3 regions of the Sporomusa intestinalis genome follow, and region 3 is predicted to be linked to each of the others. Evidence: riboswitches for the same ligand, from Rfam matches in the RefSeq annotation. Region 3 holds a riboswitch; each other region holds the start of a gene.
The links. A riboswitch is a leader RNA that binds a small molecule or an ion and turns the genes downstream of it on or off. The one in region 3 is predicted to bind cobalamin.

Region 1 (9,838 bases), 150 kb from region 3:
TAATCTTATTCGTGGCTAAGACAACATAACGCGCCCGTAGCTCAGGGGATAGAGCACCGGTCTCCGGAACCGGGTGCGCAGGTTCGATTCCTGCCGGGCGCACCAGAGGAAAACCAAGCCTTCTCAGTTTTATTGAGAAGGCTTTTTTATGCTTTGGACAATATCCGCAAACGCTTTTCTTGCCAGCGTTTTTGTGGTAAAATGCTGATGAAGCATAAAAATTAATGTTAAGGAGATACAGGTTTATGTTTAAATATGGTATAGCGGAGATTGTAGCAAGCCGGGAGGTTTGTGTAAATTAGACGATACAAAAACCTCCCATAAGTTATAACTATAACTTTCAGGAGGATAAAAAATTGCATAAAATAGATATGAAAAAATTAGGGTTCACCGATAGGTTTGCGGCTGAATCTACTTTATTTAATGGTCTTTATGTTGGGCGTGTTTTTTCGCAATCGAAAGATTTATATAAGGTAATGTGCGAAAACGGTGAAATGATGGCCGCGGTGTCCGGTAAATTTCGTTTTGGGGCGAAAACGCTATCTGATTTTCCGGCGGTAGGCGATTTTGTCATGCTTGACCGGGAGGTAAGCGCAAACGGGAATGCCATTATTCATCATGTGCTTTCAAGAAAAAGCGTCTTTATCAGAAAGGCGGCAGGAACAGCAAACGACGAGCAGGTTGTGGCGAGTAATATCGACACGGTTTTCATATGTATGTCGCTGAATAACGACTTTAATCTGCGTAGGTTGGAGCGCTATCTGTCCATCGCCTGGGATAGTGGAGCAGTTCCCGTTATCGTTTTGACTAAATCGGATTTATCTGACGATGTGGAACAAAAACTCCATGAAGTGGATACTGTCGCCGTTGGCGCCGCTGTGCTTGTTACCACGGCCATGCGTGAGGACGGCTATTTCCAGATAATGCGGTATATTAAAGAAGGCCAAACAATCGCGTTTATCGGTTCATCAGGCGTTGGCAAGTCTACTCTTATCAATCGCTTAATTGGAGAAGATAAGCTGGATACCAAAGGACTTAGAAATGACGATAAAGGGAAGCACACGACCACAAGGCGCGAGCTTATTCTGCTGAAAAATGGCGGCATAGTCATTGACACGCCGGGAATGAGAGCGCTTGGCCTGGAAAGTGCTAATCTGTCTAAAACCTTTGCCGATATTGACGAACTGGCGTTTATGTGTAAATTCCATGATTGTACGCACGCCAGCGAACCGGGTTGTGCGGTGCAAAAAGCGATTGGCCACGGTACTCTTTCCGGCGAAAGGCTGTTAAGCTATCAAAAACTAAAGAAAGAGGCAAAATACGAGGGGCTTAATTTCAAGCAAATTGAAACTACGAAGCTGAATGAAATGTTTAGCAGTGTAGGTGGTATGAAGAAGGCCCGCAGGTTTGCAAAAGGTAAAAATCGGGAGAGGTAAAATCAAGAAAGGAAATTGGCTTATCATCCTATATTATTTGGAGTCGGTGTTATGCGGAGCAAAGGCTTATCGCATAACAAACATGCTGTGAGATAGCCTTGCTCCATCCTAAAACTACAATTTAGGAGGAGCATAATGGGCTAAGGTGAGAGCGACACGGTGATTTTGCCGTGTCGTTTTTTTGTTTCCGAATTACCTTGTAGGGTGCATTGTAATAATCTAACTACTATAATTGATTTATAGCAGCAAGATAAAGGATTAACGGAGCGAGGAGCAGAGGAACTAGCGTCATGCTGAACGTCAATGAGAATATGCGTGTATTAAAGGCTATTAGTAGTATGCCAATAGATATCCGTACCAAGCAACCGGATTCTGGCCTTGGAAAAAAAGACTTGACTGTATGACCGGTATATAGTTTACGCTTATAAACCAGAGTAAGTGGTGCATGTTGACAGATAGATTCCAAAAGGCAACTATACTTGTCATATTTTGCCCCAAATAATAGGATGAGGTGGATAATGAGTTAAGTGGTTTACCTTAATATGAATTACATATCGCTAAGTCAGGTGCCCGTTTAGGGCTTAATAGGGAAGTCCGGTGCAATACCGACGCGGTCCCGCCACTGTAATGGGGAGCAAACCCGAAGATATGCCACTGGGACAAGAGTCTTGGGAAGGTGCGGGAGAGCTATGAGCCAGAGCCAGGAGCACTGCCTGTCTGATGATCGCCGTTTTACCTACGAGTGATGGGTGGAGATTGCATTTGGCGTTTGCTTGCTTGGGAATGTTCCTACGTGAGTCTGCGCAGCTTGTCCATTTACTCCTGGTCCTAGACCAGGAGTTTTTATTTGGATCAATGCTGTAGAATCCCTCCCCCGGCTGCCATAACCGGGAGTTTCCCATTTTTACTTCTCCTTTCTTCTGGCATCAAATGGCCTTAATTTATTCGGTTATAGTCACTAGATATTTTTTTATCTTGAAAGGAAGAATGCTGATGAAAAAGAAAACAGTTCTGAAAAGCCGTATGCTGCTGACGGCCATTGTTGCCGGTTTATGTTGTGGGGGCGGCACAGCCGTTTTTGCTGCTGAAACAGTAGAGGATTTTACACTTGATTCGATAGTAGTAACGGCTACCCGTTATGAGAAAGCAGATGTTGATGTTCCTGCATCCACTACCATTTTGACGAATCAAGATTTAAAAAATACTGGTGCTGAGAATATACACATGGCTTTGCAAAAAGTCGCCGGCCTTGCTTATACTACATATGGCCCTAACGGGAATCCCTATTCCACTATGTCAAATTCAATTACTATCCGCGGAGTAAGCAATGGCACCTTGGTATTAATAAATGGAATCCCGATTAATATGTCTGGTAAATATTATTTGGATTCTATTCCGGTCGAGAATGTGGAACGGGTGGAAATAGTAAAAGGTGGCGGCGCTGTTTTATATGGCAGCGAAGCCATGGGCGGCGTTGTAAATATTATTATGAAAAAGCAATTTGAAAATACCGTGTCGGCAGGTATTGGTAATTTCGGACAGCGCAATTATAATGCAACATTTAATTTAGGTAAATTAAATGTTGGCTATAGTAAAGACAAATGGGGCAAACTGGATAAGATTCAAACCAATAAAGATGCTGCCGGGGATAGGGACAGCACCTTTAAGGGTTCTGATAAAAACAGTGTGTTTTTAGAATATAATTTCGCTGATAATTTCGCGTTTTTATATAATTACATGGATAATGAAAACGGCTATCAAACATGGTTTGGCGACAATTGGAAAAACAGCAATGCTGCTCAGGCCGGCGATTTGCAAAATGATAAAACCTATACCAACAAGTACCATATAGCGCAGCTTAAATATAGTGAGGAAAATTGGCAGGCCAGTTTGTATTATAATCAAAACGAGCCTATTACAAGAGGGTTTACCAATTATTCCAGTAAAGGAGTCCTGAGCCCATCGCTTGATGCGACTGATCAAAAGGACAGGACTTACGGGCTTGATGCCCAGAAGCATTGGCAGATAAATGATAGGACCAATACTGTTTTTGGCTTTAATTATAAAAATGAATATTTTAAGCAAGCTAATGCGACTACCTATATGCAACAGGAAAGAAAAGTTTTTGGTGTGTATGGACAATGGGAACAAAAGCTGAATGCTGTAAATTCGTTTATTTTAAGTGCCCGTGAAACCTGGACTGCCGGTGCTGACAAGGATGCAGATTATAGTAATTTTAGCGCATCTGGACAATTTATTCATAAATTAGGTGAAAAGGACAGGGTATATGCCAGTATTGGCCAGTCGTTCATTTTACCTACCTTTAACCAAATGTACGGCAGCACCTATAATCTTTTGCCGGCGCCGGAATTAAAGCCCCAAACCGGCACCAATTATGAAGTTGGCTGGAAAAAAGCTGATGACAGTCATCGCTGGAAGGCTGCGGTATATCATATTGATATTAAAGATAATATTAGTGCAACATGGGAGCCGTCAACTGGTATATCAAAATATAAGAATGAAACTTTTAAAAACACCGGTGTTGAGTTAACCTGTGATATAAGCGGGGAAAACGGGTGGTCGTATAGCTGGGGAATTAATTATGGAAATCCTAAAGTAAAAGCCGAAGGTCATAACCTTGCTGCCAAAGAGTATTGGGACAGAAAATATGGACGCTGGCAGTTGACTGGCGGAGTAAGTTATCAAAAAGATAAATGGAGTACAAGCTTAAACGGGACCTATTTAACAGAACGTGTCGGCACGCCCTCGGCTGCGCCTTCTATGAAAATAAAGCCATATTTTCTGACCAGCCTAAGCTCCACCTACAGCATGGACAAAGATAACGAAGTTTCCCTAGCTATAGATAATCTGTTGGATAGAAATGATATTGTAAGCCATACAGGCACTAATTATTATGCAACCCCCTGTAACTACTTATTAAGTTATAAACATAGGTATTAATTTAAAGCAATAAAAAAGACCGCACACGTTCGCTTCCGGTCGGGTGCACCATAAGAAATTCAAGCTTCCGGCAATTTGGCGGGAAGGCTTTGTGATGAACAGTATGACAATGGGGGACGTCAGGCTATTTTCGCCAGTCTGGACGTCCCCCATTGTCTGCGTAGAAAAAAGGAGGGGTTCCCCCTCCTTTTATCAACTGGCATATTAAACTCAGAATTTATAGGTAACGCTAACGCCCAAGCCTTTGCTTTTGGCATCGAATTCATAACCGGAGTTTTTAAACTCAAGGTTGTCGAATTTTTTATAACGATAGAACAAATTCAGGTCTGTGTTTGCCGCGAGACCATACCCAAGACCTAACTCGTAAGAATAATTGTCATCGCCTAACGCAATGGTCCCCCAGCCGTTAAGCTTGTCCGACAGTTTGGTAACTCCCGTAACGCCAATTTGCGCAACCGTCGTAGAATCAATGTCGGCAGACCCTGATCCCGATATAGTTAAATCGCCGCTTAACCGTTGTATGCCTAGAAAGGCGTAAGCATGGGGATCTAATTTATATAGCAGATTGAGTTCATGCACTTTGCCGTCCACTTTGCCGGTATAACCGTACAAATAGGTGCTACTGGAATCTAAGTTTTGGTATTTATACTGCAGGGCAAATTTGTCACTGAGACCTGTTGTGACGCCAAAATCCAAGTTGGTCTTTTTGTCCCAGTCAATTGAACCACCGCCATCGGATGTTTTTAGCTCAGAGCGAATTATGCCGATTTCGGCGGACGAGGTGCCTCTTTCAAAATCGGTATAAGGGGATGCGGACGCGACAGCACATGACAGTAGCATTGACATCGCGATGACTAATAATATTTTTTTCACGGTAAACAGCTCCTTTGTAAGTTTTAGCCAGTTGATATTCTAATTATATACGTACGGGGGGGCGTGAACAAGGAATAGATAAATAAAATTCAAACTATTCTGAGCAAAGATAAGTAAATAAGGAAGGCGTTTGCCGCCTGATAAAAAGTATTATTCCCCGGCTAAGGGCAATTTTTCTCAGAAAGCTGCGGGACCTGACACCGATATACGCCGCTTAAAGAAAGTCTAATACCCCCGGCTATTGTGCCGGTTATTTTTTTGCCTTGAGGCGGCCCTTGTATTCTATAAAACAAACATTAATTGCGAGCGGTGTGAACTTAACTGAATTTTCCATACCATATCGCGGCGAAAAGGAAAAAAACGGCCAGAGCAGAATTATAAAATATAATATAACTGCGACAAGTTTGCTGTAGCATACAAAAAGAACGAGCCTTTAAAAAGCCCGCACAGGTTGATTTAATCCTTATGCTTATTTAAAAACTCCAGAAATTCCGTCAGGTCCTCGCCTGTATTTTTCGCCACATCCTTAATTCTGGCAAATTGGGCCACAGTGCGGAACACTAGCGGATTATTCAAATTGGAAAATTTGGGCGAACGCTTAAGCAACTGCTCTTTCAGACCCGGATATTGCTTCAGCACGTCGGCAATTTTATCCTCTGCGGTAATCATCGCCGGGTCACGTCCTTTTCATTTTATATAGGCCTAACCGGTCTGGGGAGGGAACGCTGCCAGTCCGAGCCTAGCTGTTTCTATTGTAATTGATAATGAATATTTTTTCCAGCCAGACATCAAAATAAACATAGCGGGGGAGGTATTCGATGAGTGAGTTAATCAACAACCGTGAATATCGTAAGCAGGTCATTAAGGAAATTCTGCTGGATTTACACCGGGGAAAATCGGTGGCAGAAGTTAAGCCCCGTTTCGATGCCATAGCTGCGGATATGGTGCCGGCGGAACTTTCGCTGATTGAGCAAAGCCTGATTGATGAAGGTATTGAAGTTAGCGAAATTCAAAACCTGTGCGATGTGCACGCCGCAGTATTCAAAGAAGCCCTCAGCGGCAAGCCGGATGAGGCAGTTCCCCCGGGCCACCCGCTGGATATTTACCGGGATGAGAATCAGGCGCTGGAGAAGTTGATTGAAGAAGAGATCCGTCCCCTGCTGGAAGAATTCAAGGCCGCCCCTCCCGGGGACTCTGCCGCCCAGGTTTCCCGTCTGGCGGAAAAACTGAACCTGCTGTGGGATGTGGACAAGCATTACAGCCGCAAGGAGAACTTGATTTTTCCTTTCCTGGAAAACTACGGCATAACCGCTCCCCCGAAAGTTATGTGGGGGGTAGACGATGAAATCAGGGCCCAGCTAAAAGAAGCCAAACGCCTCGCCTTGCACTACCGGCCTGCAGATCAGGCACAGCTGAGTGCCAAAATCGAAAACGCGATCGAGCAAGTGCAGGAAATGATTTTTAAGGAAAATAAAATTTTATTCCCGATGCTGCTGGAAACACTGAGCGATAATGACTGGCTGGCGATTCAGGAAGACAGCGATCAAATTGGCTATTGTCTGATTGAACCGCAGATCAGCTGGCAGCCGGCTGGGCAAAGCCAGGCGGAGGTTCCGGCCGCCCTGACTTCCCGCAATGCCGGCAAATACATAAAGTTCGCCACCGGCGTGCTGACCCCCAAGGAAATCGAGCATATCTTCAGCCATCTGCCTGTTGATGTTACTTTTGTGGACAAGGACGGAATAGTGAAGTTTTTTTCCGCTTCTAAAGAAAGAATCTTTCACCGGACAAAAACCATTATCGGCCGCAAGGTGGAGAACTGCCATCCACCAGCCAGCGTCCACATTGTTGAGCAAATTGCCGCCGATTTAAAAAGCGGTAAGAAGGACCAGGAAGCCTTTTGGATAAAAATGGGAGAAAAATTTGTCTATATTCAATATTTTGCCGTCCGGGATGGCGAGGGCGAATTTCTGGGCGTCCTTGAGGCCACGCAGGATATCCAGCCGCTCCGGCAGCTTACGGGCGAGAAGCGGATTATGGACTAGTGTCTTGACCACATTATCTTTTTAGTTTGATGACGGCCAAAATGGCCAATGGCGGCGTCAGCCCCTCCTAGCAGACCCCTTCCAGTATGAGTCGTCGGCGCTTCCTTGCTCTTGGCCATTTTGTCTCGCCCTAAAACTAAAATATAACATGGCCAAGACACTAATGGTCTGACTACATTTTACTAAAGGATAAATAGTTTGTGCGTGTGATTGGCTGTTATCAGAGCAAGGGCGCATTCCATTATTTGCTGAAAACGATGGAATGCGCCCTTTGGCGCCGAATGTTGCGTCAGCCTGCAGGATATCGACATTTACAAAGCGAACAGCACAAACAGCGGAACCATCTTGCAATCAGCCGGTTCGCAACTGAGATGCCGGCCTGTCTAGACGATAAGGGGGAAAGTGTAAATGGGACTACCTTTTAAGCTCAAGTCCAAAGAAGAAAAGTATTGCCGGCACCTGCGGGAAAATACAAAGGAAATAAAAAATGCCACAGCTATCCTGTATGAGGCCCTGGATAACCCGCTGGCTGTTGCGGACATGATGAGCCGCATGGATGCAGTGGAAGAGCAGGCCGATAAAGTGACCGGCCGTATTGTGGCATTACTGGAAAAAGCATTTATCACTCCCTTTGATCGCGAGGACATTTACACCCTGGCGCAAAAGCTGGATGACATCGTTGACCAGATCAAGGAAACGGTGGAATGTCTGGCCTTGTACAACGTCGGCCCGGCGCCGGCCGGTGCCATGGAACTGGCGGTTTTAATTGCCAAGGCCGGCCGGCAGCTGGATAAGGTGATGGGGCAACTGCCCAAACTGAAGCAGCAGCGCGACAAAATTGAAGCAAGATGCAGGCGGATTGCCGGCATGGAAGAGCAGGGCGACAAAATCTACCGGCAGGAAATGGTGAGACTGTTTGGTCAGGTCCAAGATCCGATTGAACTGATAAAGTGGAAAGAAATTTTATTACATCTGGAAGATACCCTTGATCTCTGCGAGACAGCAAGCAAGCTGATTCAAGGTATCGTCCTGAAATATGCCTGAGCCGGCAACTGGCAATCCCGGTTATTTCCTTCTGTTTTGTTGACAGTAGACGGGGGGAGATATAACTGCCGGGGATAGGCGCGCAGGCCGCGGCTAGCTATTGGCAGCTGTAGAGCTGTTAAACAAATACCGCTGAAAGAAAAATCCCAGACCCAGCCCAAAAAATGCTGAGCCGGCCACATGGAGGTAGTAGTCGCCGAGTGGTCTTAGTTCGATAAATTTACCTTCAATTACTGCCGAAAACAGCATTTCGGCCAGCGCTGAGGCCAGCAGCCCCAAAAAAATTCCTTTTACAATTAAATTTGTTTGTCCTATGGCCTTAATTGTATAATAAAACAGAATCCCGATCAGTCCGCCGATTACGAAATTTACATAGAGGCCCAGCAGGAAATTTGGCCTGTTCATAGTTAATATCATGCTATCAAGCTGATAAATGCTATACCGGCCAACACCCCAATACAGCATGATGCGGGAAACGATTTCAGCGAGCAAAGTTGACAATGCGCCGATTATGGCGGCGAGCAGTGGTTTATCATTATTCAAAATACTTCCTCCTTTTACCTTTGTGTTATTGTTCGCAGAAGCGAAGCCAGAAATACTTGCGATAAAAATCAAAGTTGACTGGTGATGAAACTCGGGTCAGGAACCTTCCGTATTTTTCGCCGGTTCTACTTTGGGCAGGGACCGGTAGCGGCACTAGTCGATTGCCGCTGTCTCAGAACCGTAAGGGGGTGTCCCGTATCCCTTTTCTGATGGAGCATATGCATACAGGCTGGCCGGGCCTGATTTTGCTTGGCTATCTTATCGGCGTCATCACAGGCTTGTTTGGCATTGGCGGCGGCTTTTTATTAACCCCGTCTTTGAAAGTAATATTTCATGTGTCCTATCCTGTGGCTATTGGCAGCAGCTTGCTGCAGATTTTTTGCACAGCGCTGTTTTCTGCCTACCAACACTGGCAGCATAAGATGCTGGATACCAAAATGGGAGCCATCACGGCGGCAGCCAGTCTGGTCGGAGCTGAAGGCGGTGTCCGGCTGCTGCAGTTTTTTTCTGCCCAGCAAATGGTTGAGCTTGGCGGACGTCCTGTTCCCCTGACAGATGTAATAGTCAGTCTGGGGTTTCTTACGCTGTTGCTTCCCACCGCTGTATTTATGTACCGGGAGGCCTGCGCCAGCCGGCAGCGGGGCACTGATGAACCGGAGACCAGGCTGGGGAACCGGATTGCGAGCTGCCAATGGCCGCCGGTAGTGGCATTTGAGCAGTCCCAGATACTGCGTTTAAGTATTTGGATGCCGGTGCTGCTCAGCCTGCTGGTAGGGCTGTTTACGGGCCTGCTTGGTATTGGCGGCGGGTTTGTCAGTTTCCCCTTATTAGTCTATTGTCTGGGAATGCCGACCAAAACTGCCGTCGGCACAAGTACTCTCCAGGTCCTGGCAGCAAGCGGCTACGGTGCTGTGCGTTATATACAGGCAGGCAATG
Region 2 (8,770 bases), 810 kb from region 3:
GGGATAAGCACAAGGGGGACATCTGTAAATGAAAGAAAAAGAAATAAAAACAGAGCCTGCTGCCGCCGGCAGACTGTTCGGTGAATTTCCCGCACCCACATTTGAGCAGTGGCGGACAGAGGCAGAAAAGGCGCTTAAAGGCGCCAAGTTTGAAAGCAGATTAGTTACGCAGACTTATGAAGACATTGCCTTACAACCCATTTATACTCCGGACAATCTGCCGGATTCCGAATTGCCCAGCCCTCCCGGCAGCCAGCCGTTTGTCCGGGGAACCCGGGCCGGCGGCTACCTGACAGCCCCCTGGCTGATTGCCCAGATTTGTGACCAGCCTCTGGGCAGGGAAGTAAATGCGGTATTGAAAAATGAGTTAACCAGAGGGCTGCAGGCGATTTATTTACAGCTGGATAAGGCCACTCTCGCCGGCGAGGACCCCGATTGCACTGCTGCCGGCAAAATCGGCGATCAGGGTTTTTCTCTGGCCAGCCTTGCCGACTTGCTGCAGGCACTGGACGGGGTTGCTCTTAAACAATGGCCGGTCATCATGCAGTGCGGTGTCAGCCAGTTGCCGGTTATTGCCTTAGTGGCCGGTGCGGCCCAGGCCCAGGGGGTTGAACTGAAAGAGCTGACAGGGGCCATTACCGCTGATCCCTTAGGGGTATTGGTACAACAGGGGTATTTGTCCGTTGACCTGGAAGCGCTGTACGACGAAATGGCGGCGGTGACCTTCTGGGCCGACAGCCAGGCTCCACAGCTCAAAACCATACTGGCTGATGCCAGTCCGTACCATGATGCCGGCGGCAATGCCGTACAGGAACTGGCTTTTGTTTTAGCGACAGCCGTAGAGTATGTCAATAAACTGCAGGAGCGCGGACTGAATTTTTCTGTAATCTCCCGGCATTTACGGTTTTCCTTTTCGCTTGGCGCCAATATGTTTATGGAGCTGGCAAAAATCAGGGCGGCCCGTGTATTGTGGAATCAGGTTGCCCAGGCCTTTGGCGGTAAAGAGGCAGATTGCGCGGCTAATATTCACGGCCGGACATCGCGCTTCACCAAGACAATATATGATCCTTATGTTAACATGCTGCGGACAACTACCGAAGCTTTCGCCGGGGTGGCTGGCGGGCTTGACAGTTTATATGTCGGGCCATTTGATGAGGTTATCAGGCCCAGCGACGAATTTTCCCGCCGGATTGCCCGCAATACCCAGCTTATGCTGCAGCAGGAATGCTCCTTATTACAGCCTGTTGATCCGGCCGGCGGGTCCTGGTATGTAGAAGCCTTAACCGGGGAACTGGCGCAAAAAGCCTGGGACCTGTTCCGCAGAACAGAAGCTTTTGGGGGTATGCTGCAGGCCGTGAAGGCTGGATTTCCCCAGGATCAGGCGGCAGCCACCGCGCAAAAGCGGGCGTCCAATCTGTCTAAACGGCGGGATGCTATTGTTGGCACCAATGTATATGCCAACCTGACAGAAAAACCTTTGGAAAAACCGGTGACCAATCCGGAAGCCATCCGGTCGCTCCGGATCAGCGAGCTGCAGGAATTCCGCGCGGCTGCCGATATCGGGCGGCGTATGCGGTGCCTGGAGCACCTGGCTGAACAGAGAAATAATGTAACAGAAAAAACCGTGGCCGATGCTGTAGACGCAGTCAACGCCGGCTGCTCGCTGGGTGAAATGCTGGCTGCCCTGCGGAGCCCCGCTGCAGCGGCACTGACAGTTATGCCTTTGCGCCTGCACCGGGCAGCGCAGCTTTATGAAACAGTACGGCTGACGACTGAGCAGTATGTAAGTCAGGGCTGGGAAAACCTGAAAATCTTTTTGGCTAATATGGGACCCATTCCCCAGCATAAACCCAGGGCCGATTTTAGCCGCGGTTTCTTTGAAGTCGGCGGCTTTACCCTGATTGGCAATGAGGGCTTTGACACCCCGGAAACTGCAGTGGCCGCAGCTGGCAAGGCTCAGGCCGATGCTGTCGTTATTTGCTCGACTGACGCCGTTTACCCTGAGCTTGTGCCGCAACTGGCCAGGCAGTTAAAACTGGCTTTGCCGGAATGCTGGGTTATTCTGGCCGGTTTGCCGCCGGAGGAATTGCAGCCGGTTTATAAAGAGGCTGGCGTTGACGAGTTTATCCATGTCCGGGCTGATTGTCATGCCAGCCTGATACGGCTGCAGAAAAGGAAGGGGATGATTCCATGACCGCAAAACCAGACTTTGCCACAATGGCGTTTACAAACCAATTCCAGCCGTCCGCTTATGATGAATGGCGGCAAAAGATAGAGCAGGAAACAGGCAAAACAGTAGCAGAACTGGTGCATCGCACCATGGAGCAGATTGATATTCAGCCCCTTTATACAGAAAAAGATATGGCCGGGATTGAACATCTGCGTTATTTATCCGGTATTCCGCCGTTTTTGCGCGGACCTTACCCGAACATGTATGTTACTCAGCCCTGGACTGTTCGTCAATATGCCGGCTTCTCCACCGCCGAGGAAAGTAATGCCTTTTATAAACGCAACCTGGCCATGGGGCAAAAAGGACTGTCCATTGCCTTTGACCTGGCCACCCACCGGGGTTATGATTCCGATCATCCCCGTGTTGTCGGCGATGTGGGCAAAGCCGGGGTGGCTGTCGATTCTATTTTGGATATGAAGATCCTGTTTGACGGCATTCCCCTGGATAAAATGTCGGTATCCATGACCATGAACGGTGCGGTCCTGCCGGTTATGGCTTTCTACATCGTGGCGGCCGAGGAGCAGGGCGTCAAGCCGGAGGTTCTCACCGGCACGATTCAGAATGATATTCTCAAAGAGTTTATGGTCCGCAACACGTATATTTACCCACCGGAGCCCTCCATCCGGATTATTGGCGATATCTTTGCCTACACCTCGCAGCATATGCCGAAGTTCAACAGTATCAGCATCTCCGGCTATCACATGCAGGAGGCGGGGGCAACTGCCGATATCGAACTTGGTTATACCCTGGCTGACGGGCTGGAATATGTAAAAACCGGCTTGAAAGCCGGTTTGGATATTGATGCTTTTGCCCCACGCTTTGCCTTCTTCTGGGCGATCGGCAAAAACTATTTCATGGAAGTCGCCAAGATGCGGGCCGGGCGCCTGCTCTGGGCCAAACTGATTAAGCAGTTTAATCCGAAAAACCCTAAATCCATGGCCCTTCGCACTCACTCTCAAACCTCGGGCTGGAGCCTGACGGAACAGGATCCCTTCAATAATGTAGCCAGAACGTGCATTGAAGCCTTGGCCGCTTCCCTGGGACACACCCAGTCGCTGCATACCAATGCCCTGGATGAAGCCATTGCGCTGCCGACAGACTTTTCGGCCCGCATTGCCCGCAACACTCAGTTATATCTTCAGGACGAGACCTATATCTGCAAAGTAATTGATCCCTGGGGCGGCTCCTATTACGTAGAGGCCCTGACCCAGGCCCTGATCCACAAGGCCTGGGCCCATATCCAGGAGGTGGAGGCGCTGGGCGGGATGGCTAAGGCCATTGATACCGGTTTGCCGAAAATGCGGATCGAGGAAGCGGCGGCAAGACGGCAGGCCCAAATTGATTCCGGTAAGGAAACGATTGTCGGTGTTAACCGGTTCCGGCTGGATAAGGAAGATCCGCTGGAAATCCTGGAGGTGGACAATACGGTTGTCCGGGAAGCCCAGCTACGCCGGCTGGAACAGTTGCGGGCCAATCGCAACGAGGCGGCGGTGCAGTCGGCCCTGGCTGCCATTACCAAAGCGATGGCGACAGGTGAAGGCAATGTGCTGGATTTGGCTGTTAAGGCCGCCCGTGCCCGTGCCAGCCTGGGGGAAATATCGGCGGCGGTCGAGCAGGTGGTTGGCAGGCATAAGGCGATTATCCGTTCTATTTCCGGCGTGTACAGCAGTGAGTTTAATGACGAGCAGGAGATTGAGCGTGTCCGGGCCCTGACTGATGAATTTGCCGGACTGGAAGGACGGCGTCCGCGGATTCTGATCGCCAAGATGGGGCAGGACGGTCACGACCGGGGGGCTAAAGTTGTATCTACCGCCTTTGCCGATATGGGCTTTGATGTGGATATCGGTCCCCTGTTCCAGACACCGGCGGAAACAGCCCAGCAGGCGGTGGACAATGATGTGCATGTTGTCGGCATGAGTTCACTGGCGGCCGGCCATAAAACCCTGCTGCCACAGCTGATCGAAGAACTGCAAGCGCGGGGACGGGAGGACATATTAGTGGTAGCTGGCGGTGTCATCCCGGCCCAGGATTATGAATTTCTCCGCACCCATGGTGCTGCCGCCATCTTTGGTCCCGGCACCGTCATTCCGATAGCGGCGCAGCGGATTCTGGATATTCTCCTGACCCGCTCCCGGACAGCACAGTGAGCGATAAGCCCCAGAGCCGGCTGCCCGAGTGGGCGGCCGGCGGCAAGGAGCCCGGGTTCGCCAGCCGGGTTATGGATGGGGTGGCAACCAAACACGACGGTTTGCCGGGGGCGCAGCCGGCGCCGCTCCCCCCGCCGGCCGGTTTGCCGCCGCGGCTGACTGTGGACGATTATTACGAGGGAATCAGACAGGGGAACCGGGGCATACTGGCCAGGGCCATTACCCTGGTGGAAAGCAACCTGCCCCGTCACGGGGAATTGGCCCAGCAGCTGCTGCAGTCCCTGCTGCCTTATGCCGGTAATGCCATCCGGGTCGGCATTACCGGTGTACCAGGGGCCGGCAAGAGTACCTTCATTGAAGGGCTGGGCTGCCGTCTCTGCCAGCAGGGGCATAAAGTCGCAGTATTGGCGGTAGACCCCAGCAGCACGGTAACAAAAGGCAGTATCCTGGGTGATAAAACCAGAATGGAGCAGTTGAACCGCCAACCTAATGCTTTTATCCGGCCCTCCCCTTCCAGCGGCACGCTGGGAGGGGTAGCCCGGAAAAGCCGGGAAACGATGATCCTGTGCGAAGCGGCCGGCTATGATATTATCCTGGTAGAGACGGTTGGTGTGGGGCAAAGTGAGGTAACAGTACGGTCGATGGTCGATTGTTTCCTGCTGCTGGTGCTGACCGGGGCCGGCGATGAGCTGCAGGGGATGAAAAAAGGCGTTATGGAGCTGGCTGACTTTATTGTGGTCAATAAAGCCGATGGCGATAACCGGGTCAGGGCGCTGACTGTCCGGGGCGAGTATGAACAGATTCTGCACTACCTGCGCCCGGCTACCGAGGGCTGGGTAACGCAGGCCCTAACCTGCTCAGCCTTGTACGGGGACGGCATACCTGAACTCTGGGGCAATGTGGAGCAGTTTATCAAACACACCCGGTCCAGCGGGGCCTTTGACATCCGGCGGCAGCAACAGGCCCTGGCCTGGCTGCGCACCATGGTCGAGGAGCACCTGTACCGCCGGTTTTATGAGCATCCTGCGGTGCAGGCGCAGCTGCCCCGCATTGAGCAGGGCGTAGCCGGCGGTGAATTGATGGCAACTAAGGCTGTAACAGAATTGCTGGCTGTCTATGAAGGCGGCCAATAAAAGTACATATGGAAAAGAACATTGCCCAGTCCGCTTTATTTAATTGCTCAACTAACATGAGTGGCCAGCCAACCCCTATGTTTTATGATTATATCCAACAAAGGCTCTCCTCCGGCGGGGAGCCTTTGTTGTACAGTAAACAGGTTTGGCATAGTCCAGCCAGGTAAGTAAGCACCGCCGGTGTGCCCGGAAGAGCATAGAACAGGCCTGCTTTTCCTTATGCAAGGAGTATTGTGAATTAAGATAGAATATTGTCACTTTTTTTGCAATATTATCCAAAAATACCTCATCTGAGGCATTTACGCCATGCTTATCCTGAGATATCCTGGAAATAGATATTTTAATAAAAACTAAATAAATGCCTTCATCAATGCGCAGAATTGTTGGCAAATCTAACGATGAAAACTGAGGGTTAAAAATGTCAAAATACTGGGAGGTTTTTCAACAGGCTAATCAGGGTATTTGTGTTTTTAATGGCAGGCTGGAAAAAATTTATGCAAATCCAAAGGCAAAGAAGGTGTTCGCAAATATCAGCTCTGAATTAAGCAAACAGTTTAAAAGTATCTGCCGGTGTTTTATGGCCATGGTAAGAACAAAAAAAACAAGGCTGCTTAATTACAGTGGTATCTTACATTATCAAAGTGTTGTTATTAATTTTAGCTGTTGTTCAATTTATTCCGATGAACAGGCGTATATTATGGTTGTTTTTGACTACCGGATTGCTAACGACAATGATAACGTCAGGGTTATTTTTACGCGGCGGGAGAAGGATATTCTGCATGCCATTGCTACCGGCAAGACCAATAAGGAGATCAGCAAAATGCTTGGTATTGGTTTTGAAACTGTAAAATCCCATGTACGCAACCTGCTGGCCAAAACCGGGGCATGTTCCCGGACGGAACTGATCAGTAAAAATTTTCCCCTTGATTACGGTACTTTAGGGCTGCCTCAGAATATGGTGCTGGATAAAAAGTAAATAACGGGATAGGTGCCTTTCGGGGCTTAATAGGGAAGTCCGGTGTAACACCGGCACGGTCCCGCCACTGTAAACGGGGAGCAACCTCTCATAGCTGACCTGCACCGCCTCTGCATGAGGCTGGTACCGGCTTCGCCTGCGGCGTGCCGGCCGGTAAAGCGTTAGCGACGGGCGCGGGAAGCCATGATCCGCAAGTCAGAAGAACTGCCTGTCCGACAATCGCCATTTTTACCTGCGAGTGACAGGGAGGAGATTTTTGCAGCCACCAGAGTGGACATGCCGGCGGCATTCTGTAAAATACTCCCGTAAGGGATTTTTTTATTGTTATTATCCTTAACTATTATAGGGCACGCTGCATAACAGCGTTTTTCAGCCCAAGATTTATATCCCTCAAATCTACCTCACATAAGGATGGGCGCCTGAATTTACTACTTGCGGTTAGGAGTTGTTTTATTTATGAAAAACCAACAAATCGAAAAGCTGACCCAGATGCTATTGGCCTGCGGCTACCATTCCGAACAAATTAGGCTGATCATTACTGAGACGCTGGACAGCCTTCCCGCTGAGGGGAGCCATTCTCGGGAACAGTCGGTCATTGAGGCCCTGGAAGGCTATGTGGAGTTTGCCACCAAATGTAAAATGACAAGCAACAAAGCAGTACAATACTAATAGAAGGAAGGTAATTCTATTGTCGATGAAAACAAAAGCGCTGATTCTGTTAACTTTAGTTGTGTTTTTGACCGGCCTCCTGGGGCTGGCGCAGCCCGGCGAGGCCGCGCGCAAAAAAAAGCCGGCTGTCTCGCCGGTCGGTGTAGTGGATTACAGTATTTTACTCAATCAGCATCCGGATAAGCCTGAGGCCGATAACAGGCTGCAGGCTGAGCATGAGCAGGCCAAACAGGAATATGACAGCAAAGCGGCCGGTCTCAGCGATGCCGGCAAACAGGAACTGGAGCTGCAGCTGCGGCAGCGGTTGGAGCAAAAGCGGCAGGAATTGCTAACCGCCATCACAACTAAAATTGATGCGGCTATCAGGGAAGTCGCAGCTGCCGAAGGGATTACGGTGGTGGTGCAAAAAAATGCCACCATTTATGGCGGTAAGGACATTACCAGCAATGTTCTGGAAAAATTAACCAAAACTAAATGACAGGGTATAGGTGTTCGCCCAAGGATTCATTAGGGCAGGCCGGGCAAGGCCGGCACTGCAAGCTTATACTACTCGATAATATACGCACTAACAATCTCTCCGTAATAAGCGATATGAAAATCCTTGTTTGCACCGTGAAATAAGCTGTCAACATCCTGTGGGTAAAATGTTTTCCTGTTTTCTGCGGTAATTTCACGCTCATCTTGTTTTTGCTTGTATATAACCCGGCACTCAAGCGTTAAAGGAAGCTCTTTGACAGCAGGAACCGAAATATGATTAGGTTTTTCCAGCGTCAGGTTAAGCTCTTTGATTTTATCCAGTTCACGACCGGATTTTGTCCCGCAAACCCCCAATATTTTTTTATCAAAAGCACCATAGGGTATATTTATTGTGAATTCCGGATTTTGTTCAAGTTGATGTTTGGTAAAACGGTTTTCTCTAACGAAAACTGTAAAAATCGGTTTTGACCATTCAATGCCGAGAGTACCCCAACCAATAGTCATAGAGTTCACTTTGTCATCGGCCTTTGTGGTCAGCAAAACGCCTGTTTTGACCGCTTTCATAATCTCATTAGCATAATCAAATACTTCAATTTCTTTTTTCACAGTAATATCCTCCTTTAAAAATTCGTTGTCTCTATGATACACTAACCTGCAAGCAGCAGAAAGTACGTACTTTTTGGTAAGATACTAACTAAAAGGGTACTATAAAAAGCAGGAAGGGCGTACATTTTGCTTTTTTGAATTGAATATTTTATGAATTTGTTGTTAATACTGCAGTGCAGGGTGGCGGGACCGCTGAAGCCGCTGTAGCAGCAGGAAGCGGGGGGTCGGCTATTGATTATTATAATCTTTAGAAAACAAGGGCAGTAAATATTGACAAAGGAAAAGATGTCCTGTATAATATGTACCATAACAGTGAAATTGAATATTGTTTGAGTTGGGTGCCCTTCAGGGCTTAATAGGGAAGTCCGGTGCGATGCCGGCGCGGTCCCGCCACTGTAACGGGGAGCAAGCTTAAGATATGCCACTGGGATAAAGATCCTGGGAAGGTTTAAGCAAGCAACGATCCGGAGTCAGGAGAACTGCCTAGCTGACAATCACCGTTTTACCCACGAGGTATGGGGAGGAGATTACA
Region 3 (12,011 bases):
CACCACAGGGCCAAAAAGTTGATAACAGGATAAGGAGGTTCTTCGCTGTCGCTCAGAACTAAGCGATTCACACCAATCAGTCTTCGCCTCACGGCTCGCCTTCTTGGGTTCTCTGCTTATGGTGGGCGATGACGGGATCGAACCGCCGACATCCTGCTTGTAAGGCAGGCGCTCTCCCGGCTGAGCTAATCGCCCGTATTAATTTTGATATTGAGAAAGGAGGTTCTTCGCTACGCTCAGAACTAAGCGATTCGCACAGATTTCCGCGTCGCTACGCTCCTAAAAATCTGGCTCTCTGCTTATCACACAGGTTCGCATTTCGTCTATCGACTCGTGAGAACCTGGTTCGCTGCTTATGGTGACCCGTAAGGGAATCGAACCCTTGTTACCGCCGTGAAAGGGCGGTGTCTTAACCGCTTGACCAACGGGCCAAATTTATGTGACTTACTTAGTATACCAGATAACATAATGTTATGCAATACTTTTATACATTTTTTCTTGCCAAAACGCTGTAAATACTGAAAAATCTGCATTTTATTGCCAAAACTGTCACCGGCCTGTTTTCACCACATTGTTGTAGCTTGTTACGAACAACCATGCTCCGGCAGGGTTGTTCGGCAAACCCTCACCTGCCTGCACGTGCGAGCATATTGAGACCGTTCTAACAAAAGGCCGTGTTTGTCAGCCCACCTGCCTGGCGCCACGAATGGTATTATATCGTATTTAACTGCATTTGGCAATACTTTTTATCTAAATTGCAGTTAGTCTGTGATAATGGCATCCCATAATTATTCTGAGCAAATGTCACTATGCACAATGAGGTATATGATCTAATGTCAGACAAACAGTTCACCTAGGTTCCCGGTTATCTGCAAAGTAATCGCTGCTCATCCAGCTGTCGAGTTTAGGTAGTAGTAAGCGCCAGGTCATTCGTTTAAAGCAAGGATTGATGGCCGCGGGGCCGGCGGGACAAGCCACGGGGGATCATCACCGGCGAGCCGTCGCTGTCGGTCAGGATCTCGGCCTCTACGCCGAAGACGGCGCCCAGCATTTCCCGGGTAATAACCTGCTCCGGGCTGCCGGCCGCGTACAGCCGTCCCTGATTAAGCACCAGAATGCGGGAGGAGTATTTGGCGGCGTGATTAATGTCATGCAGCACCATGACCACGGTCAGTCCCTGTCCTTGATTCAACTGGCGCACTAACTCCATAATTTCCAGTTGGTGGCAAATATCAAGGTACGTGGTCGGCTCGTCCAAGAGCAGTATCCGGGGTTTTTGTGCCAGAGCCATCGCAATCCAGGCGCGCTGCAGTTCACCGCCGGAAAGCGTTGACACGGCGCGGCCGGCAAAACCTGCAACCCCGGTCTGACGCATGGCCTGCCCGACAATCGCAGCGTCTTCGCTTTTCGTCCCCTGCCACCATTTCTGATGAGGAAAACGGCCATATTCGACGAGTTCCCGGACACTGACATCGCCTGCCGTCTCATGTTTTTGCGGCAACACGGCCAGCGTCCGGGCAACTGCTTTCGCCGACAGTGTGCGGATATCGTGTCCGTTCAGATAAACGGCCCCGCCCAGCGGTTTCAGATTGCGGGCAATCCCCTTGAGCAAAGTGCTTTTGCCGGAGCCGTTGGGGCCAAGAATGCTGATGATCTCGCCTTTTTCAACCTCCAGGTCCATTGTGTCGATGATAACACGGCTGCCAAACCCCAGCGAGAGGGCTTCTGTTTTCAAGACAGGCATGTTAGTCCCTCCTCAGCAGGTATAGAAAGTATGGTGCGCCCAAAAAAGCCATAATGATGCCCACCGGTATTTCAACAGGCGCAAACAGGGTTCGGGCCAACGTATCGCTTACAGTGACCACCGCCGCGCCCAGCAGCGCGGAAGCCGGCAGCAAATAACGGAAATCGGAACCGATCAACAGCCTGGCGGTATGGGGTACAATCAAACCCACAAAGCCCAGCAAACCGACAACGCTGACCGCGCTGGCTGCCAGCAGCGCCGCCACCGCTGTCAGCAGCAGACGGGTAAGTTCGACATTGAGGCCAAGACCTCTGGCCATATCGTCGCCCAGCGTCAGGATATTCAAACGCCGGCCGCATAAAAGCGCCAGACAGCCGGCAGCCAGGCTATAGGGGGCGACAATGGCAAAATGCGGCCAGCTGCGCGCCGACAGCCCGCCCACCATCCACATCAGCGCCCCATGCACCCGGTCGCTATAAAACACCAGCAACCCGGAAATGGCGGCACCGAAAAACGCCGATACCGCCACGCCTGCCAATACAATCCGCATCGGTTTGATGCCGCCCTTCCAGGCGAGAATGTAAATCAGCACGGCGGCAGTCATCGCGCCCAGAAAAGCGGCCGGCACAAGCCAGACCTCCCTTTCCGGGAACAGGATCAGCACCGTCACCCCCGCCAGGCCCGCACCGGAGGAGATACCGATAATATGGGGGTCTGCCAGCGGGTTTTTCATGACTCCCTGCAAAATGCCGCCGGCCAGCGCCAGATTGGCGCCGACCAGCGCGGCGACCAGCGTCCGTGGCAGACGGATATTCCAGATAACCTGCGACTGGGCATTGCTACTATTGTCGGCTGCCAAAACAGCCGCAATATCCCCGGGCGATATGTTCACCGCTCCTTTAGCCAGGCTGATGATACAGCCGGCTGCGGCCAGCAGGCCAAACAGCAGCACCAAAGCCAGCCGCCGGATCGTTTTGCCGCTGCCCGCCGGCAGCCTGATTTCGTTATTTTGCATCGCCATATACCCCGCTATGTGATCTCATCAAAAAATTCCCCGTTTCACTTCTGCCAACAACATTACCACTTTGTTAAATCTCGCAGCGGTTTATGCACAACAGGATTTGCCTGCCGCCAGCCAACGTAATCACCTGCGGGGCTTACTCATCCTCGATGTCGCCCTCAAGCTGCAGGAAAGCCTGGCGCAGCTCAGCCAGTTCGGCAGCGGACGGCTGCCAATAACCGCGTTTATGGCATTCCAGCAGCCGTTCGAGCATGCCGTAGTAGGCCCAGCGGTTATTTGCCGTCAGTCGCCGCCGCAGGTCCGTATCGGCGACATAGGTTTGATGCAGGCCGCTAAAAATCCAATTCTCGACCGAATTAGTCGTAGCGGCCAGCCCCAGCACATTTTCAAACCGGTCGTTGATCTTCTGCACGCCATGATAGGAATGTTCCAGCATGGCGTTGATCCATTTGGGATTTAACAGCCGCGTGCGCACGCCGCGGGCGATCGAGCGGCCAACCGGCTCTGTCGTCACAGTTTCGGCGGTAGTGTCGCTGACATACACTGCCGCCTTGCGGCCTTTCGCTGCCTCCACCGACTTGGCCAGCCCGCCGACGTATTCGTAATAGTGATCAAGATCAACCAGTTCATATTCATGGTTGCTGCGGATCTGCGAGACGACATCCACTGCCGCCAAATGCGCTGTCAACAAGCCGCTGACTGTTTGACCGCGAAAACGGCGGCTGTAAACATGCTGCAAACTCGCGACATAGGTTGCGGCCAGTTCCTGTTCCTCGCTCCAGGTTTTCAGTTCAATCAGCTTCGACACCTTGCTGCCGTATTCGGCTTGGGCCGGTCCGAAAATGCGCGCCGCCGCCAGTTCGGCCGCCGCTTCCGGCGGGTAGCCTTCCGCCAGCAGCCGCCTGTGGATGTCAGCCGTATGGGCTTTCAGATAGTTGACCGCAGCCGGCTCGTCCAGCTCTGCCAGTTGCTGAAACACAGCGTGCAAGGCGTCAATCAGCAGCGGGAACAAATCGCGGAAAAAGCCACAGATAGTGACAACGACATCAACGCGCGGCCGCCCCAGTTCAGCCTGGGGGATTATTGCAAAGGTGGGAAAGAACTGATTTTTTTTATTGACGGTCCGCACACCAAGATAGTAGAGGATTTGACCGACAGTCTCACCCTGGGTGCGGGACGTCTCCAGTCCCCAGAGCACCACCGCCATGCTGCGCGGATAGCAGCCGTGGGCGGCGCGGTATTGCTCAAGGGTATTATGGCCGATGACTGCCCCCTTCTCCATCGCCGCCGGCGCAGGCACCTGACGGGGATCGAATTGATAAAGGTTGTAACCGGACGGCAATACTGCCGGATTGCGGATCATGTCGCCGGCCAGCCGCGCCGGCAGATAGCGTCCGTCAAGCGCGGCAGCCAGCCCGACCAGCTCATTGTTGCTGCGGCTGGCCTGACAGGCGTTGTAGCCAAATGCCAGCACCTGCTCGCAAAGCGGGCGCAGCCGCTCCTGATGCAGCAGGCCGGACGGAAGCGCGCCGTCGGTTGCATAGGCGGCGGCGATGGCGGCGGCGGCCTGATCGAGAGCAGCCAGTTCAGTTACTGCCTGACCGGCCAGCAGCTCATCATAATCAAGCCCGCGGTCCTCGGCCACAATCCGCTGCAAAGCGGGAGCCTCCGCCCGTCCGTAGCGCAGGATAAACCGCATATAGGCGGCGGCTTCCGCCGCATTATACCCTTGGCCGAAGATATGCAGGCCATGCGGAATCAGCGAACGCCGCAGCCGGTACAATTCCTGTTCCAGCTCATCTTCATCGGCAGGCAGGTTGAGACTGGCGGCCATGGCGCCGATGCGCGCCGCTAAAGCAGGCAGGCGCTGGGGATCGATACGGGCGGCCTCTGCCCGCGCCTGCAGCAGATTATCCAGTTCAGCCAGTTTGCCGTACAGTTCACTTTCGCAAAAAGCAGGCGCCTGATAACTGACCAGCAGGGCGTGGGACCGCCGTTTGGCAATCATCGCCTCCGCCGGATTGCCGGCATAATACAAATAAATATGCGGCATGTCGCCCACCAGATAATCCGGCAGGCAGTCGCCCGACAGGCCGCATTCCTTGCCTGGCAGGAATTCCAGCGTACCATGGGTGCCGACATGAATAATCGCGTCCGCCTGAAATTCATGGCGCAGCCACTGATAAAAAGCGATGTATTGATGATGCGGCGGCAGCGACTGATCGTGGTAAAACTTGTCCGGCTGTTCATGGATGCCGCGTGACGGCTGTAAACCGACAAAGACATTGCCGAAGACGGCACCGGGGATAAGTAAATTCTGCTCTTCACTCATGATCTCGCCCGGGGCCTCGCCCCACAGCCGCCGCAGTGCGTCCAGCCACGGCGGCTGCGCCAAACGCCGCCGGTAGGTTTCGCCGCTGTAGCGAATAAAGGGGATTTGCCGCGTGTCGCCGGCCCAGCGGCCGGAATTCACCAATTTGCCGTCCATAAATATCTCGCGCAATTTTTCTGCATTAACCGCCTCCAGCGTATAGCCGGCGTCGGCCAGTTTGGCCAAAATAGCCGCCAGCGATGCCAGGGTGTCTAAAAAAGCGCCACCAAAGACGTTGTCTTCGCCGGGAGGATAATTATAGCAAATAACGGCAATCTTTTTTGCCGCGTTTGGCTTACGCCGGAGGTTCAGCCATCGCTCGATGCGGCGGACGGCTTTATCGGCGCGCTCTTCGATCAGCCGCAGTTCCTGAATTTCAAGCGCCAGTTCATCGTCGAAAGCGGTCGCGTCCAGGCCGCCGACCGGCACGGTCTCGATACAGCCGTCCAGTTCAGGCAGCATAATCTGCACGAGAAATTCCGCCGGATTAATGCCCTGCGGCGAGGCCTGCCACTCGCTGATCTGCCGCCGGGTCATAAAGAACGGGTGCAAAACCGGTACATCCAGTTCCCGCAGCAGGCGGACCGCCGTCTCGGCATCACCGCCCATCGGCCCGGCGCCGAGACGGAAGGAGAGAAAGCTGACAATCAGGTCAAGGCCGCCGCTTTCCACTGCCAGCAGTTCCCGGAGCCTGGCAAGGTCGCGGCTGGTAGCGCGGGCAAACGCGACCGGCAGCACATTGGCAAACGGTTTCAGCTTATCAATAAAAGCGGCGACACAGCCTCTGGTCCTGACCGGGTAGCTGTGGCCGTAGAACAGAACGGCAACTGTCGGCTTGGCAGCGTCAAAGCCGGCGGCGCGCCGGTACTCGGCCACGCCGGCATAGCAACAGGACATGGCGGGATCGAGGATGCCCGTATCCGCCATGTCCATCGGCGCGCGCGGTTTCGGCAGGGAAAGGCCGCCATAGTCGCGGCCGATCAGGCAAAGCAGGCTGCGGCAGTTTTCCTCGCTGGCGTTCTTCCAGTATTTCACCAGTTGCACATAGTTTTTCATATCCTTCAGCTTGCCGACCGGCAGCAGCGTTCCCAGCTTTTCCGCCATCGACATCATCTTCTGCAGCGAATCGGGGGAAATCGAACCCTCGCTTTTCCCCGAACCCATATCCCTGCCGGTAAAGCCGCCCAGCCGCAGCAAAGCGCGGATGTCGTCATTATCGCCGCCCAGTGGCGCAATCTGGCCACGGCAGGCGGAGGCCGCCCGCAGCACAAGCTCTTCATACTCGCGGGCGGCTCCCATCAGGTCCAGCAGCAAAAAATCAGCCGCCGCAACCGCCTGTTGGATCTGTTCGGCCCCTTGCCGGTCCAGCGGCTTGGCCGCATAAAATAGCTGCAACCGAAGCTGGCCGGGGGCGTCAGCCGACAGTTCCCGCCAGGCGTAGGCCAGGTCGGCCAGGCCGCTATTGGCTACGGACAAAACAACCAGTTTCATGTTGACACCCTTTCTGTCAGAGAAAATAATATTTCAAAGGGGACGGAAAGAAACGGCTCCGGCTACCCGCCAGGCATAATGCCATCTGTCCGTTCCTGTTCCGCCTGTTTACTTAATTTAGAACTTGTACTGCACGCCGGTGCGGTAGACGCGGCCGGGATTGCCGTGGACGTAGTCGGTATGGTCGGTGAGGTTGTCTATGCCCAGATATAGCATCTTGTCGCTGCTGATATGGTTCTGCACCATGAGATTAACAACGCTGTACGATTGATTGGTAAGGGGGCTGCTAATAGCACTGCCTTCGTTGGTTAGATAATCCTTCAGTGTCACCACATTGAGATTCATGTTCCAGGTCGACTGCGGCGGCATGTAGCTGACGCCGAGCGTAAGCTGATGACGGGCGCGCTGGGCAAGGCGGGCATTGGTTTCTTTATCCTTGGCGTCGAGATAGACATAGCCGGCCCGGACTTTGACGGAGTCTGACAATTGGCGGGACAGTTCTGTCTCAAAGCCCTGGATAGTCGCTTTATCGATATTGGTATAAGACATGATCTGATTCCAATCCGCCCCTACCATGCCGCTCGGCTTAGTCGTTGTTGTCGAACCGTCATCCCTATTCATGTATGTACCGGTAAAATAACTGTCGATCAAATCCTTGACATTGCTGCGAAATACGCTGATCCGGGCCGCAGACTTGTCCCAGTCCTTTTCCAGCGAAAGTTCATAATCGGTGGAACTTTCCGGCTGGATATCAGGCGCGCCGGTGAAATATTGACCAAAGGTCGGGCCCCCGCCCTGGAACATTTCCCAGTTATGATAGAGTTCATTAACGGTCGGTGTTTTATAGCCTTTGCCGACAACCGCTTTAATCCGCAAATCATCCTGCGCCTTATAGGTGATGCCAAGCCGCGGTGTAACTTCTGAACTGAATTTATCACTCCAATCGTAACGCAGTGAGGAAATGAACAGCAATTTATCGTCTGCTTTATATTCATCCTGTATGTATAAAGCACGATATTCCAAAGACGCTTTATCAGAAATACCGGTTAGAGAACCATAATTAACCGGTTTGCCGGCACTCCCCGGTTTATCAATCCGGGTCCCTTCCGACTGGTCTTTACGCCATTCCCAGCCGGCACTAATCCGGTTTCGGGCATCTGCCTGCCAGGAATTGCGTCCTTCCAGGGTGGTTATCTTCCGGTCAACCAAATCAAACCGTTTAAGGGCGCCATTGTCATAGCCGCTATAATCCTTGTCATAGGCGGACTGATAGGCTCTGATCAGCCATTCCCCGCCGGGGTCGGCGCCGCCGTACTCCAGGGACCAGTCGGTTCTGGTATTATCGTTCTTGACTAACTCGGTTTTAACACTGCCCATTGTTGATACAGTGTTTTTATATGTTTTTTCCCACAATTTGCTGTAATCCAGCCGCACATGACTGCCATTATCCAGTTGCCAGGTTCCGCTCAGCGCCAGCGGCGTTTCCTCGCCGTAATAATTCACGGTATACGGCAGGCTGTATGGCGTCACTACCGGTTTGGGAGGCATGCCGCTCATGGTCGTTGTCGTTCCCCTCGCCATAGCCGTAAAGGGCTGCGGCTTATGCTGGCCGACGCTGAGGTTCCAGGTAAAGTTGCCGTCCTCATTGACGCCCTGATAATAAAACTGCATATTCTGATTGGCTTTTTCCCGGCCGTCCCAAAAACCGTATTCGTAGGACAACCGGCCTTCGTTCTGCGCGGGCTTTTTGGTGATAATATTAATGACGCCACCCATGGCGTCGCTGCCGTACACAGCGCCGGCCGAACCGCGGACAATCTCGATCCGCTCCACGTTGTCCATACGGATGCGGCTGATATCATAGGCGTTCGCGGAATTATAAGAAAGCTCGCCGCTCAACCGCCGCCCGTCGACCATGATCAATACATGGCGCGATTCCGAGCCGCGGATGCTTACATTGGCGCGGCTCTGGAAGTCATTGAACATGACAATGCCGGTGGCCTGCTGCAATACGTCGGCCAGGGTCTGACTTTGCATCGCCTCGATCTGGTCCCTGGTGATAACCTGAACGGTGGACGGAGTCTCCTTAACCGTCTGTTCCGTACGAGTTGCCGTAACAATGGTTTCCGGCAGGTTAAACTCGGTTTTCTCAGCTTGCTCAGCCGCTGTCGCCAGCGGGCTGAGCGTCCAACAGGCGGCCAGGACTGCCGCCGTGGTTTGTTTTCTGATCATGGAGCCTTTTTTCATGCCAAAATCCCCCTTGATTTACCCATTATTTATTTGCACCAAATACCTCCGGATAGACGACCTTGGCCATATAGGTTACAGCCTCGTCAAAGCGAATGCCCGGATTTAATAAAAATAATTCCATTGGCAGGAAAAAGACCTGCTCATTTTTCACAGCCCGCAGACCATTCCAGGCAGGATTGGCTTTGACATCGTCCCGCAGCCGCTTTTCGATATCAGCCATAGAGCCCATGTAGGTAATCAAAACAATATCGGGATCTCCCTCCACCAGCTTTTCCATGCTGTACGGCGCCGCTTCCAGGCTGCCGTCAACACTGGCGGCAATATTCTTCAGCCGCAGGATGCGGGCAATATCGCCGGCGATGCTGTTGTCAAGCTGCACAGTCACACTGCTGGCCGTAGCATGCAGAATCGCGACCGACTTCGCCGTCGGCGGCACACGGCTGGCAATCGCGTTGATGCGTGACTGCATGGCGTCCGCTACCTTTGCGGCCTGCTGCTGTGTACCGGCCAGTTCACCGAACAGTTTGATCTTGTCTGCCACGTCCTGTTCTGTTTTCATTTTTACAATAATAACCGGGATATTACTGCTTTCCAGAATCGGAATCAGCTTTTCGTGCATGCCGTGAAAGCCGATAACGAGATCGGGTTGCAACCCCAGCAGCTGCTCGGCGTTAATATTCGAGATATGCCCCACCTCCGGCAGGGCTTGCGCCATTGGCGGCGTATCGCCGGTCTTGGAGCTGGGCTTGCCCACAGCCTCGCCGCCGACCGCATAGAGCAGGTCAAGAGCACTCGCGGCCAACGGCACGATCCGCTGCGGCCGCTTAGGTAAAGTGACAACCCGTCCGGCATCGTCCGTCACGGTCAGGTAGACGGCAGACGCCGGCGCCGCCGCTTTCGGCCCGCAGCCGGTGATATTCACAAGTAACAATAACAATAGCAAAAAAACCGCATAGCGCCTATATTTCTCTGGTTGGCTCCTCATATACCCCTCGCTCCTTTAGCCGCGCCCATCACGATACGGCGAACTTCCCGTCAACGCCAAACATCCTGCCCCGCGGCGGCCCGGTTGCGGAAAAAACCACGTCAATCTGTCTTTTCAAATTGTCACTCCTTTGCTTTTATTTATCCATAACACAGCCTGTCCGCCCGTATGGCGACAAGGCGCTGCCAGAATACAAGAACAATGAAAACGACCGGAGCCCGCTGCCATCAGCAGTGTTATACATAGCAGCCAAAATGAGGAATGGGGGCAACAAAAAAATTGACCTCTCCCTGCCGGAAAGGTCAATTTTACAGCGATATTCCACTAAATAAAAATTCCCGGCAAAAATGCCAGGAAGGTTAGATAGCCGAAATGCTTTCATAATCCCCTCCCCATCGCGCGTGGGTAAATGCCGCATAGAATAACGGCACTACGGTGACTGTCAAACAGGCAGTTCTCCTGGCTTTGAATCATCGTTCGCCCGCACCTTCCCAGAACTCTCGTCCCAGTGGTATTTATGCAGGGTCACTCCTCATTACAGTGGCGGGACCGCGCCGGCATTGCACCGGTCTTCCCTATTAAGCCCCCTTAAAGGGCACCTGTTTCCATACATGTAATTGTCGAAGGCAGTGTTGGTTTACTTAAATCATGTTTATGGTAGCATATTGTTACAGCTGAGTCAATCCATTTTTCCAGTGCTCCTCCGGGGCCCAGAAGTAGGCGCAAAAATGTGGAATATCCTGGTTTTTACAATCGATTTCAGGCATTCAAGGTTGCAAAAAGAAAGCCTCCCGGAAACTATGCCCGGAGAGGCTTGAATTCTGGTGACCCACCCGCGACTCGAACGCGGGACACCCTGATTAAAAGTCAGGTGCTCTACCGACTGAGCTAGTAGGTCAATTGATAATACGATATACAATATCTGCCACTCTACAATATTACGGTAGAGTTGGATGGCAGGGGCGGCTGGACTCGAACCAACGCATGACGGAGTCAAAGTCCGTTGCCTTACCGACTTGGCGACGCCCCTGTTAATAGGTGAACATCTCGTAAGAGTATGTTCCCTAAAAACTTCACAGAAGATAAGCAGAGAACCAGGTTATTAGGAGCGTTAGCGACGCTGGAACCTGCGTGAATCGCTTAGTTCCAAGCGGAGCGCGGAACTTCCTTATTACTCTCGTTCCCACTACAATTAGGATTATCAATGATACTGGTTGCCAGTTCGGAGTTACAACATTCCATAAGGATGTTATCGCTCCGCTCTAACTAAGCGACTCACACAACTTCCCGTTTCGCTCTCGCTCGCGGCAAGTTGGTTCGCTGCTTAAAGTCAAGTCCTCGGCCTATTAGTACCAGTCCGCTCCATGGATCACTCCACTTCCACTCCTGGCCTATCAACCTTGTCTTCTCCAAGGGGCCTTACTTCTTACGAATGACAGACCTCATCTTAAGGCTGGTTTCACGCTTAGATGCTTTCAGCGTTTATCCTTTCCGGACGTAGCTACCCAGCTCTACCCCTGGCGGGATAACTGGTACACCAGCGGTCCGTCCACTCCGGTCCTCTCGTACTAGGAGCAGTTCCCTTCAAGTCTCTTACGCCCGCGATGGATAGGGACCGAACTGTCTCACGACGTTCTGAACCCAGCTCACGTACCACTTTAATGGGCGAACAGCCCAACCCTTGGGACCTACTTCAGCCCCAGGATGTGATGAGCCGACATCGAGGTGCCAAACCTCCCCGTCGATATGGACTCTTGGGAGAGATTAGCCTGTTATCCCCAGGGTAGCTTTTATCCGTTGAGCGATGGCCCTTCCACTCGGTACCACCGGATCACTAAGCCCGACTTTCGTCCCTGCTCGACTTGTCTGTCTTGCAGTCAAGCTCCCTTCTGCCTTTACACTCTTCGCGCGATTTCCATCCGCGCTGAGGGAACCTTTGGGCGCCTCCGTTACTCTTTCGGAGGCGACCGCCCCAGTCAAACTGCCCGCCTGACACTGTCCTCAGTTTCGTTACTCCTTGAGTTAGAACTCCAGTAAATAAAGGGTGGTATCCCAACATTGACTCCAACAAGACTTGCGTCCTATCTTCCTAGTCTCCCACCTATCCTGTACATCATTTACCAAAACTCAATGTCAGGTTGCAGTAAAG

Region 1: linked by a shared signal. The riboswitch ahead of ACZ481_RS08305 (TonB-dependent receptor plug domain-containing protein) and the one ahead of ACZ481_RS07625 (ABC transporter substrate-binding protein) in region 3 are both predicted to bind cobalamin.
Region 2: linked by a shared signal. The riboswitch ahead of ACZ481_RS04110 (hypothetical protein) and the one ahead of ACZ481_RS07625 (ABC transporter substrate-binding protein) in region 3 are both predicted to bind cobalamin.

The regions. Positions count from the first base shown of each region.
Region 1 covers NZ_AP042390.1:1,839,211-1,849,048, forward strand. The annotation lists tRNA gene ACZ481_RS08295 (tRNA-Arg) at 31-105, shown strand; gene rsgA (ribosome small subunit-dependent GTPase A) at 357-1,436, shown strand; cobalamin riboswitch at 1,984-2,167, shown strand; gene ACZ481_RS08305 (TonB-dependent receptor plug domain-containing protein) at 2,430-4,397, shown strand; gene ACZ481_RS08310 (outer membrane beta-barrel protein) at 4,608-5,270, opposite strand; gene ACZ481_RS08315 (DUF1858 domain-containing protein) at 5,727-5,939, opposite strand; gene ACZ481_RS08320 (DUF438 domain-containing protein) at 6,089-7,315, shown strand; gene ACZ481_RS08325 (DUF47 domain-containing protein) at 7,724-8,359, shown strand; gene ACZ481_RS08330 (hypothetical protein) at 8,453-8,902, opposite strand; gene ACZ481_RS08335 (sulfite exporter TauE/SafE family protein) at 9,112-9,838, shown strand, end outside.
Region 2 covers NZ_AP042390.1:885,824-894,593, forward strand. The annotation lists gene ACZ481_RS04085 (hypothetical protein) at 1-7, shown strand, start outside; gene ACZ481_RS04090 (methylmalonyl-CoA mutase family protein) at 29-2,194, shown strand; gene scpA (methylmalonyl-CoA mutase) at 2,191-4,377, shown strand; gene meaB (methylmalonyl Co-A mutase-associated GTPase MeaB) at 4,374-5,510, shown strand; gene ACZ481_RS04105 (response regulator transcription factor) at 6,088-6,486, shown strand; cobalamin riboswitch at 6,480-6,712, shown strand; gene ACZ481_RS04110 (hypothetical protein) at 6,943-7,155, shown strand; gene ACZ481_RS04115 (OmpH/Skp family outer membrane protein) at 7,181-7,633, shown strand; gene ACZ481_RS04120 (flavin reductase family protein) at 7,702-8,238, opposite strand; cobalamin riboswitch at 8,558-8,739, shown strand.
Region 3 covers NZ_AP042390.1:1,690,763-1,702,773, reverse strand. The annotation lists tRNA gene ACZ481_RS07660 (tRNA-Asp) at 1-12, opposite strand, end outside; tRNA gene ACZ481_RS07655 (tRNA-Val) at 120-195, opposite strand; tRNA gene ACZ481_RS07650 (tRNA-Glu) at 357-431, opposite strand; gene ACZ481_RS07645 (ABC transporter ATP-binding protein) at 935-1,744, opposite strand; gene ACZ481_RS07640 (FecCD family ABC transporter permease) at 1,746-2,765, opposite strand; gene bchH (magnesium chelatase subunit H) at 2,902-6,627, opposite strand; gene ACZ481_RS07630 (TonB-dependent receptor plug domain-containing protein) at 6,745-8,874, opposite strand; gene ACZ481_RS07625 (ABC transporter substrate-binding protein) at 8,900-9,862, opposite strand; cobalamin riboswitch at 10,295-10,480, opposite strand; tRNA gene ACZ481_RS07620 (tRNA-Lys) at 10,685-10,760, opposite strand; tRNA gene ACZ481_RS07615 (tRNA-Gln) at 10,817-10,892, opposite strand; rRNA gene ACZ481_RS07610 (23S ribosomal RNA) at 11,189-12,011, opposite strand, start outside.